3 regions of the Trichocoleus sp. ST-U2 genome follow, and region 2 is predicted to be linked to each of the others. Evidence: predicted binding sites of a transcription regulator. Region 2 holds the regulator's gene; each other region holds the start of a gene.
The links. The regulator NtcA, encoded in region 2, controls nitrogen genes in cyanobacteria. The targets are predictions, from matches to a motif close to TTTGTANNNNNNNNTACAAA.
Positions count from the first base shown of each region.

Region 1: NC996_RS10745 (P-II family nitrogen regulator) is a predicted target of NtcA. The motif match lies at 1,988-2,007, and genes of this name have one in related genera.
Region 3: NC996_RS14820 (DUF3155 domain-containing protein) is a predicted target of NtcA. The motif match lies at 3,890-3,909, and genes of this name have one in related genera.

Region 1 is NZ_JAMPJY010000012.1:86,602-91,304, forward strand. Features, by position in the region: gene thiD (bifunctional hydroxymethylpyrimidine kinase/phosphomethylpyrimidine kinase) at 150-977, shown strand; gene NC996_RS10740 (hypothetical protein) at 1,203-1,760, shown strand; gene NC996_RS10745 (P-II family nitrogen regulator) at 2,116-2,454, shown strand; gene rdgB (RdgB/HAM1 family non-canonical purine NTP pyrophosphatase) at 2,659-3,240, opposite strand; gene NC996_RS10755 (hypothetical protein) at 3,502-4,703, shown strand, end outside.
Region 2 is NZ_JAMPJY010000023.1:57,593-62,295, forward strand. Features, by position in the region: gene hisB (imidazoleglycerol-phosphate dehydratase HisB) at 67-711, opposite strand; gene fabI (enoyl-ACP reductase FabI) at 865-1,641, opposite strand; gene ntcA (global nitrogen regulator NtcA) at 2,021-2,692, shown strand; gene NC996_RS16340 (DUF3084 domain-containing protein) at 2,940-4,541, shown strand; gene NC996_RS16345 (pre-16S rRNA-processing nuclease YqgF) at 4,616-4,703, shown strand, end outside.
Region 3 is NZ_JAMPJY010000020.1:32,369-37,071, reverse strand. Features, by position in the region: gene serS (serine--tRNA ligase) at 1-741, opposite strand, end outside; gene NC996_RS14840 (DUF3611 family protein) at 877-1,470, opposite strand; gene NC996_RS14835 (hypothetical protein) at 1,607-2,200, shown strand; gene NC996_RS14830 (PadR family transcriptional regulator) at 2,389-2,742, shown strand; gene NC996_RS14825 (cofactor assembly of complex C subunit B) at 2,843-3,376, shown strand; gene NC996_RS14820 (DUF3155 domain-containing protein) at 3,541-3,861, opposite strand; gene NC996_RS14815 (ATP-binding protein) at 4,305-4,703, shown strand, end outside.

The DNA of each region.
Region 1 (4,703 bases), on a different contig from region 2:
TTGAGCAGCACCCGATTTGCAGCGATTTGTAAAATCTAATCATTCAACTCAATTTAGATTGGGATTGGTTTCATGAAAATTTAGAGTAAAAGTAATTGTTAGTAGTCCTTAATTTGCGGGTATTAACTAATTACCCATTCCTCATTCCTATGACCGTTAAAAACCCTTCAAGCGTACCTGTTGCTCTCACAATTGCCGGTTCTGATAGCGGCGGCGGTGCTGGCATTCAGGCCGATTTACGGACATTTGCCTTTCACTGCGTTCACGGCACCAGTGCTATTACTTGCGTGACAGCGCAGAATACGCTGGGAGTCACGCGGGTGGATGCTTTACCGACAGCAGCAATTGTCGCCCAGATTGAGGCTGTGGTGACGGATATTGGCGTCCAAGCAGCGAAAACGGGGATGTTGCTGAATGGGGAGATTATTGCGGCTGTAGCGCAAGCTGTGGAAGCTTTCAAACTGGACAAATTAGTCGTCGATCCCGTCATGGTATCGCGCACGGGTGCCCAACTGATTGACAATGACGCTGTGGCAACGTTGCGGGATGTCTTAATCCCCAAAGCAGCGATTGTGACCCCCAACCGCTACGAAGCTCAATTACTGAGCGGATTGCCGATTCATACCTTGGATGATATGCACTCTGCTGCCCAACGGATTTATCATTTGGGAGGTGGTGCGGCTGTATTAGTGAAAGGAGGCGGAATGGAGGGGAATCTACGCGGCATCGATATCTGGTTTGATGGGCACCATCTGGAAACCTTGAAAACCGCTACTGTAGAGACAACAAACACTCATGGCACGGGGTGTACGCTCAGTAGCGCGATCGCGGCTAATCTAGCCTTGGGCAAAGATCGGTGGTCTGCGGTTCAAAAAGCCAAAGATTATGTCACCACTGCTCTAAAATACGCTTTAGCCATTGGTCAGGGTCAAGGGCCAGTGGGACACTTTTTTCCCCTCCTACAATCGGAGAATTAAAACAATCGGAGAATACAAAGGTTATAGCAATGACACCGTAAAGATCGATTGGGGCACATTCCTAGTTGATTAAATAGCAAATTTGTTAAAAAATGGCTGTCAGAGTCGCCTCACTTTCCATTATTGTTGCCTTACCAAACTTAAACTAAATCCATGATGTCTAATCCCTCGACCCGCTCGCCAATGCAAAATGCTTATATTTCTGAGCAGACTCCCCAAAGCCCAATGAATACCTACCGTCCCTCAGTGCCAATTTCGGTTTACAAAGAACTCTCAGCAGAGTTACAAACAGCGCAAGCGATGCTGGACTCGCTGAATTCCCAAAATCAGCAGTTAGCCAAAGAAAATCAACAGCTGCGCCAAGAAATCGAAAAAGTTGTTCAGTCAGCTTTGCACGCACAACAGGTAGTCACTTCGTTCCCCTCCGGGAGCCGAGTTGAAGTTCCCCCTCCCCCCATTGAACCGGAAATTCGGACTGGATCAAACGCAACACCTAAGCGGCGTCCTCCGCAGCCTCCTCGTCCTCCTCGTTCGGCTGCGATCGCTCCGCCAGTGGAAGTTCTACCTCCTCCCCCTCCCAAAGCTGAACCAGCACCACTACCTGATTTTTCAGAAAGCTTGGTAATCGAACAAGAAGAAGGTCGGTATCGTCGCCCAACTCAGCCAGAGCGTTCCGCAGATGTGAGTGGCTGGTGGTTAATCATCGTCATCTTTTTGATTGTGGCGACAGCGTTTGGCACTGGCTTTTTGATTGTGCGTCCGCTTTTGAATAATAGTCGTTGAGCTTGCTGGTTGACGGCTGAAAGATTAACTCTGCTAGGAGTCGGAAGAACCGGGTGCATCTGCCTGGAACAACCGCTTTGATACAAATGGGGAAAATATTTCCAAACCCGCGCATCTTCACTGTACTGTCAAGTCAAACGCTGTCAAGGTAACGAGTCAGCGATATCCAGAGAAACCCCTTAGTTAGGGTTGGCATAATGGATGCCTCTGGTGGGAGTGAAGAGCAATATGTATCATATAATACAAAAATCTTTGTTTGAGCAGTGATAAAACATAGCCGCCGCTTTACGAGTACCTTTGGTTGTACAAATTGATTGTACAGATCAAATCCAGAACGAACTGAGGAGTTAGAAGCTTGAAAAAAGTTGAAGCGATTATCCGGCCTTTTAAACTCGACGAAGTTAAAATTGCGCTAGTCAATGCGGGAATTGTGGGAATGACCGTTTCTGAAGTCCGAGGATTTGGACGGCAGAAAGGTCAAACCGAACGTTATCGCGGTTCCGAGTACACGGTTGAGTTTCTGCAAAAACTTAAAGTAGAGATCGTTGTTGAAGACAGCCAGGTTGATATGGTGATTGAGAAAATCATTGCCGCTGCCCGAACGGGTGAAATCGGTGATGGTAAGATTTTTGTCAGCCCGGTAGAGCAGGTCATCAGAATTCGGACGGGGGAAAAGAATCTGGAAGCTGTCTAAGTCAGGACTGAGGACTGAGGACTGAGGACTGAGGACTGAGGGCTGAGGACTGAGGGCTGAGGACTGAGGACTGAGGGCTGAGGACTGAGGACTGAGGACTGAGTCATCAAGGTTAGAGGTCAGGAGTCATTAAAAATCAGAAATTAGAATTTTTGGCGATCGCAAAATTCTGATTTCTGGTTACTGGACTTCTAACTTCTGGACTTAACCCTCAGTCTTTAAAGTCTGTAGCTGGGGTAAGAGAATTTTAAAAGCTTGACCGCGATGGCTCCACTGGCGCTTCAACTCAGGAGTCATTTCCGCAAAGGTCATTTGCTCTTTGGGAACGTAAAAAATTGGATCGTAGCCGAATCCTCCCGTACCGCGAGGGGCGTGGAGAATTTCGCCGCGGCAAACTCCTTCGGCTTGCAGGGCGATCGCGCCATCGGGACGAGCGATCGCGATCGCACACACAAATTGGGCTTCCCGATTCAGTTCGTTGCCGAGTTCATTCAACAGGCGTTCAATTCGATCGGGGTCGGTTTTGCCGTAACGAGCGGAATAAATACCGGGTGCGCCCTCTAAGGCGTCTACTTCCAAGCCAGAATCATCTGCGATCGCCCACTCTCCAGTCGCCTCTGCCACCTGGGATGCCTTCAGACAAGCGTTAGCCATGAAGGTGTCACCCGATTCCTCAATCTCCAGTTCCTCTGGCTTCAGGGTCAATTCCCAGCCAAATCCGCTTAAATACTTCTGCATCTCTCGCAGCTTGCCTGGATTTCCCGTAGCGACTACCAACACAGTCATCGCGATCGCTCCCTTGCTGGAATAAATACACACCTACACGATTATAGAAACCTGTTTTTGCAGAAGTTAACTTCTTTGCGTGCGATCGCTATCTGAAACTTGTAAAAAATCACCCATTCAGGTGAACGAAACAGCGGAACTAACTCGCACGATAGCAGCGTCAAGCGTTTTATCTGCTATATGCATTCGATGAGCGTTGGAGTGCCGCTCGTCTCACCTAACACGCTCTCCGCTTGCAAAAACAACTCTATTGAGGTTTCTATGAGACAGATTTTCAAAAAACACTCCAAAGCCGTAAACCCCGGTGAAACAGTTCACCAGTCCGAGCGAATTTTTGCCGTTTTAGTTCTAACTGGCGTCCTGTCTTTAGGCGCAGGTCTGACACTGTTACAAACCGCATTTGCTGCCCCAGCCGGACTTTCTGAGTCTATCACCAGACTGGTTAAGGTTAAAGACCAGAAAGTGGGGCAAAATCTTGACCGTAAACAAGCTAATCGCTTACCGCCTCGAATTGCTAACGCTGTTCGTCAAGATTTGTCGCGTCAAACTGGCATCGCTCCGGGAAAGCTCAAGATTACTCAGTTTAGCCAGGAAACTTGGCCTGATGGCTGTTTAGGACTTCCGAAATCGGGTGAATTTTGTACTCAAGCATTAGTTCCCGGTTGGCGTGTTGTCGTGTCTAGCAATAACAAAACTTGGGTCTATCGCACCAATTCTACAGGGCAAGTTTTACGTCAAGAAAAGTCGAATACTCCTGGCAGTAACATCCCAGGAAACTTCCCCAAATCTGTTGCCAATGCTGTGATTTCTGATGCCTCCACGCAGCTGGGTTTGCCGGTAAACCAGATTCGCGTCGTCCAGGCCGAACAGAAGACTTGGCCTGATGCGTGTCTAGGGATTTACGCACCTGATATTTTGTGTGCGCCAGCGACAGTAGAAGGGTGGCAGGTGACGGTAGAAGCAAGCGGAAAACGCTTGGTCTATCGCACGAATGCAGCTGGTTCTGTCGTGAAGGTGGATCAACTCGCGAGTTTGCCGAATTCCGTTCGAGATGCAGTCTTAAGGGAAGCATCCAGACAGTTCAAAGTCCCCACTACCGAACTCAGCATCGTTCAAGCTCAACAGTACAATTGGGATAGCTGTCTGGGTTTGGGCGGTATTAACGAGAGTTGTCTTACTAATGCAATACCTGGGTGGCAGGTAACTGTACAAAGCAAGCTACAACTGTTGGTTTATCACACCAACAGCGATGGTTCCATTATTAAGTTCAATCAAGCAGCAAGTAAACTAAGCGATGCTGGCATCCTCAAGCCAATGCCAATCCCGACTAGCGAACTACCACCATCCTTAGATAAAAATGTGGTGTTTCGAGCGATCGCCAGTGGCGGTTTTGCTGGTAGAACTTACGAAACTGTTTTACTCAATGACGGAAGCTTGATGCGGGTTCGCATCGGCGATGCTAA
Region 2 (4,703 bases):
AGCGAGAGCCTGGTGAGGATTTCCCCGGCTCTCGTTGCCTTTATCGGAGTGTATTTGCAAGGAAACCTATAACACGCCTTTAGAACTGGGGATCGTACCGCCACGACGGGGATCAACTTCGATTGCCATGCGGAGCGATCGCGCAAACGCTTTGAACGTCGCTTCAATAATGTGGTGCGAATTAATTCCATCTAGTTGGCGAATGTGCAGCGTCATCTGGCTGTGATTGACCAACGCCACAAAAAATTCCCGCACCAGCTGGGTGTCATAAGTCCCGACTCGCTGAGTCGGAATCTCTAAGCCATAGCTCAGATGAGGACGTCCGGAAAAATCTAACGCTACCTGAACCAACGCTTCATCGAGAGGGGCGAGGAAATTCCCAAATCGGACAATTCCTTTGCGATCGCCCAGTGCTTGATGCAACGCCATTCCTAGGGTAATTCCCACATCTTCATTGGTATGGTGGTCATCAATTTCCAAGTCTCCCGTCGCGGCTACATCCAAATCAATCAGGCTGTGAGAGGCGATTTGATGCAGCATATGGTCTAAAAACGGAATGCCGGTTTTGGCATTGCAAGTGCCATTCCCGTCTAATTTGACGGTGACGATAACATCCGTTTCGCCCGTCTTGCGGGGAACCCTTGCCATGCGAGGAGACAAAAGCTGTTCAATGCTTGGAGAAGGTGGAAATTGGCGATCGCGTGCCTGCATCGCAGATGCTCACTCAAGAAAATAAAGTTAAGTTTATTATCCTACGTTACTGAGCATCTGGGAGACGCGAAAGCCTTTAAAATGCAAAATTAAAAATTAAAAATTAGCAGAATCTTTGCTTTTTAATTTTTAATTTTTAATGTTTGATTCTTTTTACATCCCCATAATCTCGTATCCCGCATCGACATACAGCACCTGACCTGTAATGCCACTTGCCAAATCGCTACACAAGAAAGCAGCCGCATTTCCCACTTCTTTCTGAGTTACAGTGCGTCGCAGCGGTGCCACTTCCTCAACGTGATGGATCATATCCAGAATGCCACCTACCGCCGACGATGCCAAAGTACGGATGGGACCCGCCGAAATTGCATTCACGCGAATATTCTGCGGTCCTAATTCAGATGCCAGGTAACGGACACTCATTTCCAGTCCAGACTTGGCAATTCCCATCACGTTGTAGTTGGGGATCACCTTAACGCCGCCTAGATAAGTCAGCGTGACAATGCTGCCACCTTCTGTCATCAGTGGTTTTGCTGACCCAGCAAGTTGTACCAGCGAATAGGTACTAATTTCTAGAGCTTGGGTGAAGCCAGCACGAGTAGTGGTACTAAAATCACCTGATAAATCTTCCTTGTTCGCAAAAGCAAGACAATGGATCAGGATGTCTAGCTTGCCCCACTTATCGCGGATGGCGTCAAATGTAGACTGAATTTGGGTCTCATTCTGGACATCGCAGGGTAAAAATAAGCTGGGGTTGAGGGGTTCTACCAACTCTGCCACTTTTTTTTCAAAGCGGCCTCGGTCGTCTGGCAGGTAAGTCACTCCTAGATTCGCACCCGCTTGGTGCAGTTGCTGAGCAATCCCCCAGGCGATCGATCGATTGTTGGCAATGCCGGTGACAAGGGCGTTTTTTCCGGTTAAATCTAGCATAAATGTCGATTTTGAAGGCAATATTAGAGGATATCCGATTTAGGGGAGTATTCAAGATCGCGATCGCCCGGAGCAAGGCTGTCTAGTACGGGTAAGGAGCGTGCCTCCTTACTCACCATGCATCCCACCCGATAGCGCAGATACTGTCAAGATATCAACATTTTCCGTCATAATCTTACTTGCCTTGAGCAGGGAGAGAACTAAAGAAGGTAGCCGGGGAAACTACTTTAAAATTTTGTATCAAATAGCACAAAAACCGCTTGGAAGTCAGTTTATCTGTGTCTAATGTCAGAAAACTCTCATAGTTGTTTTGCTATGGTTAAAGTTCCTCCGACAGAAAGTTGCAGAAGTCTGTAGGGCAGCATTTAGGAAAAAGGAAGTGGCAGTGACGCAAGATAGACCGCTAGCAGCTGTGTTCCGTCAACTGGGAGGTGGGGCGTTTCCACCCGTGGTGGAAACTTTTGAGCGGGGCAAGACGATCTTTTTCCCAGGAGACCCGGCTGAACGGGTATACTTTTTGCTCAAAGGTGCAGTAAAGCTGTCTCGCGTGTATGAAGCTGGGGAAGAAATTACCGTGGCGCTGCTGCGAGAAAACAGCGTTTTTGGAGTACTGTCCTTAATTACAGGGCATCGTTCGGATCGGTTTTATCACGCTGTAGCATTTACGCCAGTGGAGCTGCTTTCGGCACCGATCGATCAGGTAGAGCAATCGCTCAAGGATAATCCGGAGCTATCGATGTTGATGCTGCGAGGGCTTTCTTCGCGCATTTTGCAAACAGAAATGATGATTGAGACATTAGCTCACCGAGATATGGGATCGCGCTTGGTGAGTTTTCTATTGATTCTGTGCCGTGATTTTGGCGTTCCTACCGCCAATGGAATTACGATCGATCTGAAGCTTTCTCATCAAGCGATCGCTGAAGCAATTGGCTCCACTAGGGTAACAGTCACCCGCTTACTGGGAGATTTGCGGGAGGAAAAAATGATTTCTATCCACAAGAAAAAAATTACGGTACACAACCCAGTTACACTGAGTCAGCAGTTTACTTGAAAACAGCTAGAGGCTTTGGTCAGGTTGTCGGTTAGGTTGTCGGTTAAAACGGCATGGTAGCGCGAGCAAGTTATCAAGTTTTAACATTTAGTCGGGAGTTCAGTTAAAAGGTCTCAGGTTTTAAGCGGATAGTTTTCAACCTTGCAACCTTTAACCTTTCCGATTTCACCTTCGATCTTTAATTCCTGTTAACCCTTTCTCTAGCCTGCGATGCGATAGGCTGTAACTGGAATGACTGTAGCAGACAATGACCGACAGTGCGCTCTTCCTGATTTTGTCTATTTTAGTGTTGGGAAGCGTCATCGCAACGGTAGGCGATCGCATTGGCACGCGCGTGGGAAAAGCACGCCTGTCGTTGTTCAATCTGCGTCCCCGCAAAACAGCTGTTTTAGTAACGATTCTAACGGGACTAACGATTTCTGCCTCAACACTGACAATCATCTTTGCGACAAGCGAACAATTGCGGATTGGAGTTTTTAGACTCCAAGAAGTGCAGAAAAAACTCAAGACAGCAAGTAAGGATATTGCTAAAGCGAACGAGCAGAAACGGAAAACCGAAAGCGAACTTGCTAAAACCGCCGCCCAAAAAGAGCAAGTAGAGAAGGAACTCGCTCAAGCTCGCACCCAGCAATCTGTCGCTCAGCAGCGCTTAGATGCGATTAATCGATCTTTGGCAGCTGCGCTGGCTAAACAAGGCCAGACGGAGGCGCAACTAAATCAGACTCAAAGCGAACTGACCCGGGTTGCCAGCAGCTTTCAGCAAACCCAAAAACAGCTTACATCTGTCTCAGGGCAAGCCAAGACGCTACGTTCCGAAATCCAACAACTTCAAGCAGAACGCCAAGAATTGCTCCAGCAGCGAAATCAAGTCAGAGCTGAAATTACTGAATTCAAAGCGAAAGTGACTCAGCGCGACCAAAAAATTGCCCAGCAAGACCGAGCAATTAGCCAACGCGATGAGCAAATTCTCAAGCGGGATCAAGCCCTTGTCGAACTTGATGAGAAACTTGCTGCCTTTCGGAAGAGCCTGAGCGATCGCGATGAGCAAATTGCCCAGCGAGACAAAGCCTTATCTCTACTTGACAACAAAATTTCTCAACGAGATGAGGTGATTGCCCAGCGAGAAAATCGCCTTAAAGAACTCGAAAAACAACAAGCTTCCCTAGAGCAGGAAGTGGCAACCTTAGAACAGTATTACCAGTCTTATCAAACTTTGCGTCAGGGTAGTCTGGCACTGCTGCGCGGTCAGGTTCTGGCGGCTGGCGTTTTTCGTATTGTCGAGCCAGCCGCAGCCCGACAGGTCATCGAGCAGCTGTTACGGGAAGCGAATCGGACAGCGATTAAAGCGACCCAACCCGGTCTCAACAAGGTGGCGAACGAGCGGGTCGTGCAAATTACAGAGGCACAGGTAGAGCAACTGATCAACCAGATTCAGGATGGTCGAAACTATGTAGTCCGAGTTTTTTCGGCAGGGAACTATGTCCAGGGAGAAAAGCAGGTACAAGTCTTTGCAGACGCCGCACCCAATCAAGTTGTATTCCGCACTGGTGAAGTCGTAGCAACGACATCTGCCGATCCTTCAAACATGACCGACCAACAAATTCGGCAGCGGATTGACCTGCTGCTTGGAGCATCCCAGTTCCGAGCCACTCGCGCGGGGATTTTGGGCGATACAGTTCAGGTTGGCGACAATCGAATTGTTAGCTTGATTCGGTTTATCGAGCAGTTGAAAAAGCACAATAAGCCGATTTCTCTGAAAGCGGTCGTGGCAGAGGACGCCTATATTGCCGGACCCATGAAATTAAATTTGGAGGCAGTTGAAGACGGAGAAGTTGTGGTGAGGATGTAATTTATTAGTCATGAGTGATGAGATGATGACTAATGGCAATTAACCATTCGTAAATTAGCAATTAGCCAATTCAGATGATTTTAGGGTTCGATCCAGGGCGCGATAAGTGTGGTTTAGCCGTAGTGGGGAAAGACAATTCTCTGCATTACCACCAGGTTGTAC
Region 3 (4,703 bases), on a different contig from region 2:
GTCTCGATAGAGATTCGTCACCGGCACTTCAGCCGTGGGAGCGAGCCACAAGTCATCTTGAGCGCATTTAAAGCTTTCGTCGGCAAATTTGGGCAGCTGACTTGTGGCGGTGAGCGATTCGCTGTTGATTAGAAAGGGGGGAATGACTTCTACGTATCCAGCAGCGATTTGCTGGTCGAGCATGAAGCTAATTAAAGCTCTTTCTAAGGCAGCACCAGCACCAATTAGCGTGACAAAACGACTTTGTGCAACTTTAGCCGAGCGCTCAAAGTTAAGAATTCCTAGTTGTTCGCCAATTTCCCAATGGGGAAGAATTTCGGAGTTTTGAGGCAAGTATTCATCCCCCCAGCGGCGGACTTCTACATTCTCTTCTTCACTTTTACCAATAGGTGTGGACTCACTGGGTAAGTTAGGAAACGATAACAAGAGCGCTTCTAACTCGGCTTTCAGGGTTCTTTCCTGGGGTTCAAGTTCGGCAATCTGGTTTTTGATTTGGTTGCCTTCTTCCCGCAATGCTTGGATTTCTGAGCCGTTGGGATCGCTCCCCGATTTAATTTTTTGACCGACTAATTTGCCGATTTCGTTTCCACGAGCTTGGAGCTGACTTCGCTTTGCTTCTAGTTCTCGTTGCTGCTGGTCGCGCTGCAAAATCGGCTGTAGGTCATATTGCCCGATCCCGCGACGATTCAGGCGCTCTTGTACACCTTCTGAATTTTCCCGTATCTGCTTGAGGTCTAGCACAGATTTTTTCCAGCTTTTTTTGCCAATTAATCAGAATACACTGCGATCGCGCGATCGCGATGATACAGCCGAGAGTCTGTATGCGCTCTCAGCCTTCTTTACTTGCTGATGCCGCAATTCGACCCTTTGCCTCCATTACTGTCGGTTGATGCGACTATACAACCACAAGGAAACAACAATCCCGGCAAAATGAGCGGTAATTGTATGTGTATTCGCCAGCACCACAAAAATATCTAAAGGTTGAATCAACCGATTAATAAATTGGGGATCGTAGATGGCTACCCCACCTTGAGCCTGAGCCAGCGACTTTGCCAGCAGAGTGCCGGTAATCGCTTCTGCGCCCAGAACTGCCAATAATAAGCCCCCTAAACTAACGAGTAATCCAAACCTTAAAACTTTAATCGTATCTGCCTTTTTCGGGCGGAGGTTGGGATTAGAATCTTTTAGCTGTATGCCCAAACGGGTGTAACGCCAAGCTTGATAAACACTGAAATACAGCACTAAAAGACCGCAAACTGCAAAAAAGATACTGCCACCTGTCCCTGGGCTAGCAGCGGCAGCGCCACTGGCACGCGGCTGGGCAGCAGGGATGGCAAACAAGAAAATTATGCTCGAAACAACGGCTAGGACTAACTGAACCCAGAAGCCAGCCCAGCCAGCGATCCGAAAAGAGCCAGCGATTCGCTGTAGAGCTGAAGGAACGGGAGATGAATCGAACTGTTCTCGCATAAATTGATTTTAAATCGGTTTAATTCCGGATTTATCTATAAACAGAGCGTTTTGTTGAACAAGTAATGCAATCCCAAATTTATACGGTAATCTTCCTAACCACCAGTTTGAGGCAATGGGGCAGCAAAATTCAAAGATGTTTAACCTCTGGAGAACTTTTAACCCAATGGAGCCGTCTTTCTTTCGAGAGCAGGCTTCTAATTTACTTGGCTTTGATGACGGCCTGCCATTTCCAGAGCAGCCCTCTCGAAGTGGAAGCAGCATGATGAAATTCCTGCAACCAAATCTCAGGAAGCATTTACTCTCCGTCGCTTATGCAGTTGCTTTGGTAGGTAGTTTGGCAGCCTATCAAAGGACGGTGATACCGAAACCGCTTTCGGTAGCGCAAAAACATTGGGCAGCGATCGCTACGGAAAACCCGGAGCGAACAGTCACGCAATACAGTGACAATGCCATTTTAATGCGCTCCTATGGCGTTCTGGACGAAGTCTATCAGGGGAAATCCATCTACCCAGCCTGGGAAGAATTCTTCTCGAAGTACAAGATTCAAGATTTCCAGGTTGTAAAACAACAGCAACGCGATCGCGCTGTCGAAGCAGTCATCACGATCTATGCCAAGTCCAAGCACGGAACCCCTGTTGTTTTGTCGCTTTCCTACCAGGTGCAATTTGATAAGGATGGCAAAATCATCCGTGAAGTCTGGCAGGCCAACCCAGAATTGAGTGTCTAAAATTGATGGTATCGTTCTGTCATTTTGCCAGCTGACATCACGCGCTGCTTTTGATCGTTCGCGGTCTTAATACACCAGTGATAGCAGCCTTGTTTGGGGTGTGTTTTCTGATTGATAAAGGCATCGTTAGATTGGGGAAATCGATCCTAATCCAATTTATTTGGCTGGGAGTTCAGTGAATTATGCAGATGAAATTTGAGGATATTTATCAGTTTTTTCAAGACCCTCCTCCCACTTATCTCAACAAGGAACTAGCGGTGTGTTATGTCCTTTCAGTTTTGATGAGTGGAGAATCCTATGGAACCGAACTCATCGGGCGACTAGAGAGTGAATATCCTACCTATCGGCTTTCTGATACCGTCTTATACAGCGCCTTAAAATTTCTGGAAGACCAAGCCGCTATCACAGGGTATTGGAAAAAAGTGGAGGGGAGAGGAAGACCTCGTCGAATGTATCAAATTCGCCCAGAGTGTCTGGAACAGGCTCATGACCTGGCTCGCCTTTGGGATGAATACACAATGAGAGAATCTCAAGCCATCTGAGCCAATCCCAAAGAAGCTCTCTTGCGATAGGCTATAGGTTATAGGCGATCTTGTATCTCTTGGACAAGAGCCTATTTTCCATTGCCCTATCTAGAAATTCGTGAATACGACAATTCTCTTTTCAACATTTCTGCTAACACTGTTGTTAGCAGTCGGTCTATTTTTCTTTATTCGAGCCTCCGCTAAGGATCGAACGCAACAAGTGAAACTGATTGCGGAGCAACCAGAAGAATCAATTTTAATTCAATTGCAACAATATTTCGATCGGCGTGCTTACCGGATTGCGGCGGTGGATGCAAAGCAAAATCAAGTTACATTCCAAGGCTTTGTCCGCCCCAGCTGGTTTTTGGCAATTTTTCTGAGCTTATTAGCTTTTTGTGGCTTTCTTTGTTTGGCGTTAGTTTTAGCAATTTTATTTCCCCCATTCGCTAAAATCTTTCTAGGTTTGGTTCTCCTTTCACCAGCCGCTGGCGTTTTTTACTGGAAAAAAGCTGGACGCAGCGAACAAGTTTCCCTGAAGGTGGAAACATTTGCAGGTGTCGAAAAAGAGACCAGAAGTTTAATAACTGTCATCGCCCATCGTGATGAATTGGCTCAATTGCAACAGGAACTCCAATTAAAGCCTTGCGAATGACAACTCTCTCGCTGAAAACCTTAAAAAATTCCAAAACCTGGTCAGTTTGTGAACCCAAAAGAATTTTAATTAGAAGGAAAGATTCAAAATTCCTCCTATAAAACAATAGGGGCGGTTCGCAAACCGCCCCTATAACCGAGTTTTCACGTTTAATGCCTAAAACTTCAGCTGCTACGAACAGCGGCGAGGGTAGGCTTTTCCACAGGATTGTCGATTATCCTAAGGCTAGGAAACAGAAAATGATTTTCTTCAACATATTGGGCACCAAATAGCCCCTTTTCCGCCCAAAAGTACCGATCTGTGGTGTGTTCGTTCCGCTTCACGAGCAGCAAAGCAGGCGGAAGGATTCCTTCGGTTTGAATAAACTTTCGCGCGGCGGTGACTGGTTTATCTTCGCCACTTTCAATACTATACTGAGGGACATGCTCTAAAATTCTACGTCCTTCCTGGCGACGGCGACTTTTCCGCTTGCGTCTTCTAGCCAACCTCCTTACCTCCCCTTTAATTCTGACAGTTGTAATGATAGATACAAAAACCGTCGCAAGTATATCGGTTTGAGTTCAAAATATCAACCGCTTTTTACCGATTGATACAAACATTACAGCCCTCAGAAATTAAAATCGACAGCAGCAGAACGGGCAATAGACGCTATATATGCAAGCTTGTCTAAACTTGAGCCTAGATATAGCGTATAAAGGGCTATATTTATTCGACCTTGACAAAATTTAGCCAGTTTGGAAGCAGTTTTGTAACCAAACTATCATGAAAGCTCGCTAAAATTTTTGTAATAAAAAGAAACAAAAATGAGGTCTTTGCACGACCTTTGCCGCTTCAGCGCAATTGCGTGTCAGGATCGACGGAAGAAAACCCGATCCGATAAATGCAATTTTCCTCGCTGTCAAGTACCCAAGTATAAGCGAATGTGTCTATGTCTACCAGTTCAGAATTCATAACTTTGTGCCAATCACAAGTAGCACTATTAACTCAAGGACTGGAAGCTGCCTTGAGTGTTGTGTATTTAACGGAAGAACTGGTAGAGGGCGTCCCAACTAAGCTAAGGCCGGTTGTTGCTTACCCACAGACAGCGGTGGAATGGGAAACGGATGAGATTTCGGCTTTGGGATTTTCCGATCGACCGTTGGCATCCATTCCTCGGTTATTGTCAGCGGCATCTCCGGTTCCTCAGGAGTCCGATGCGGTTTCTGAGACGGGTTCAACGGAATCGGCGGCTGAAGTCGGGAAAGAAGAAACGATTGATGAATTGCAGGCAAAGGCGGGGACATGGCCCCTCCAGCGATCGCTCTTCGCCGATGCTGACTTGAGTAGC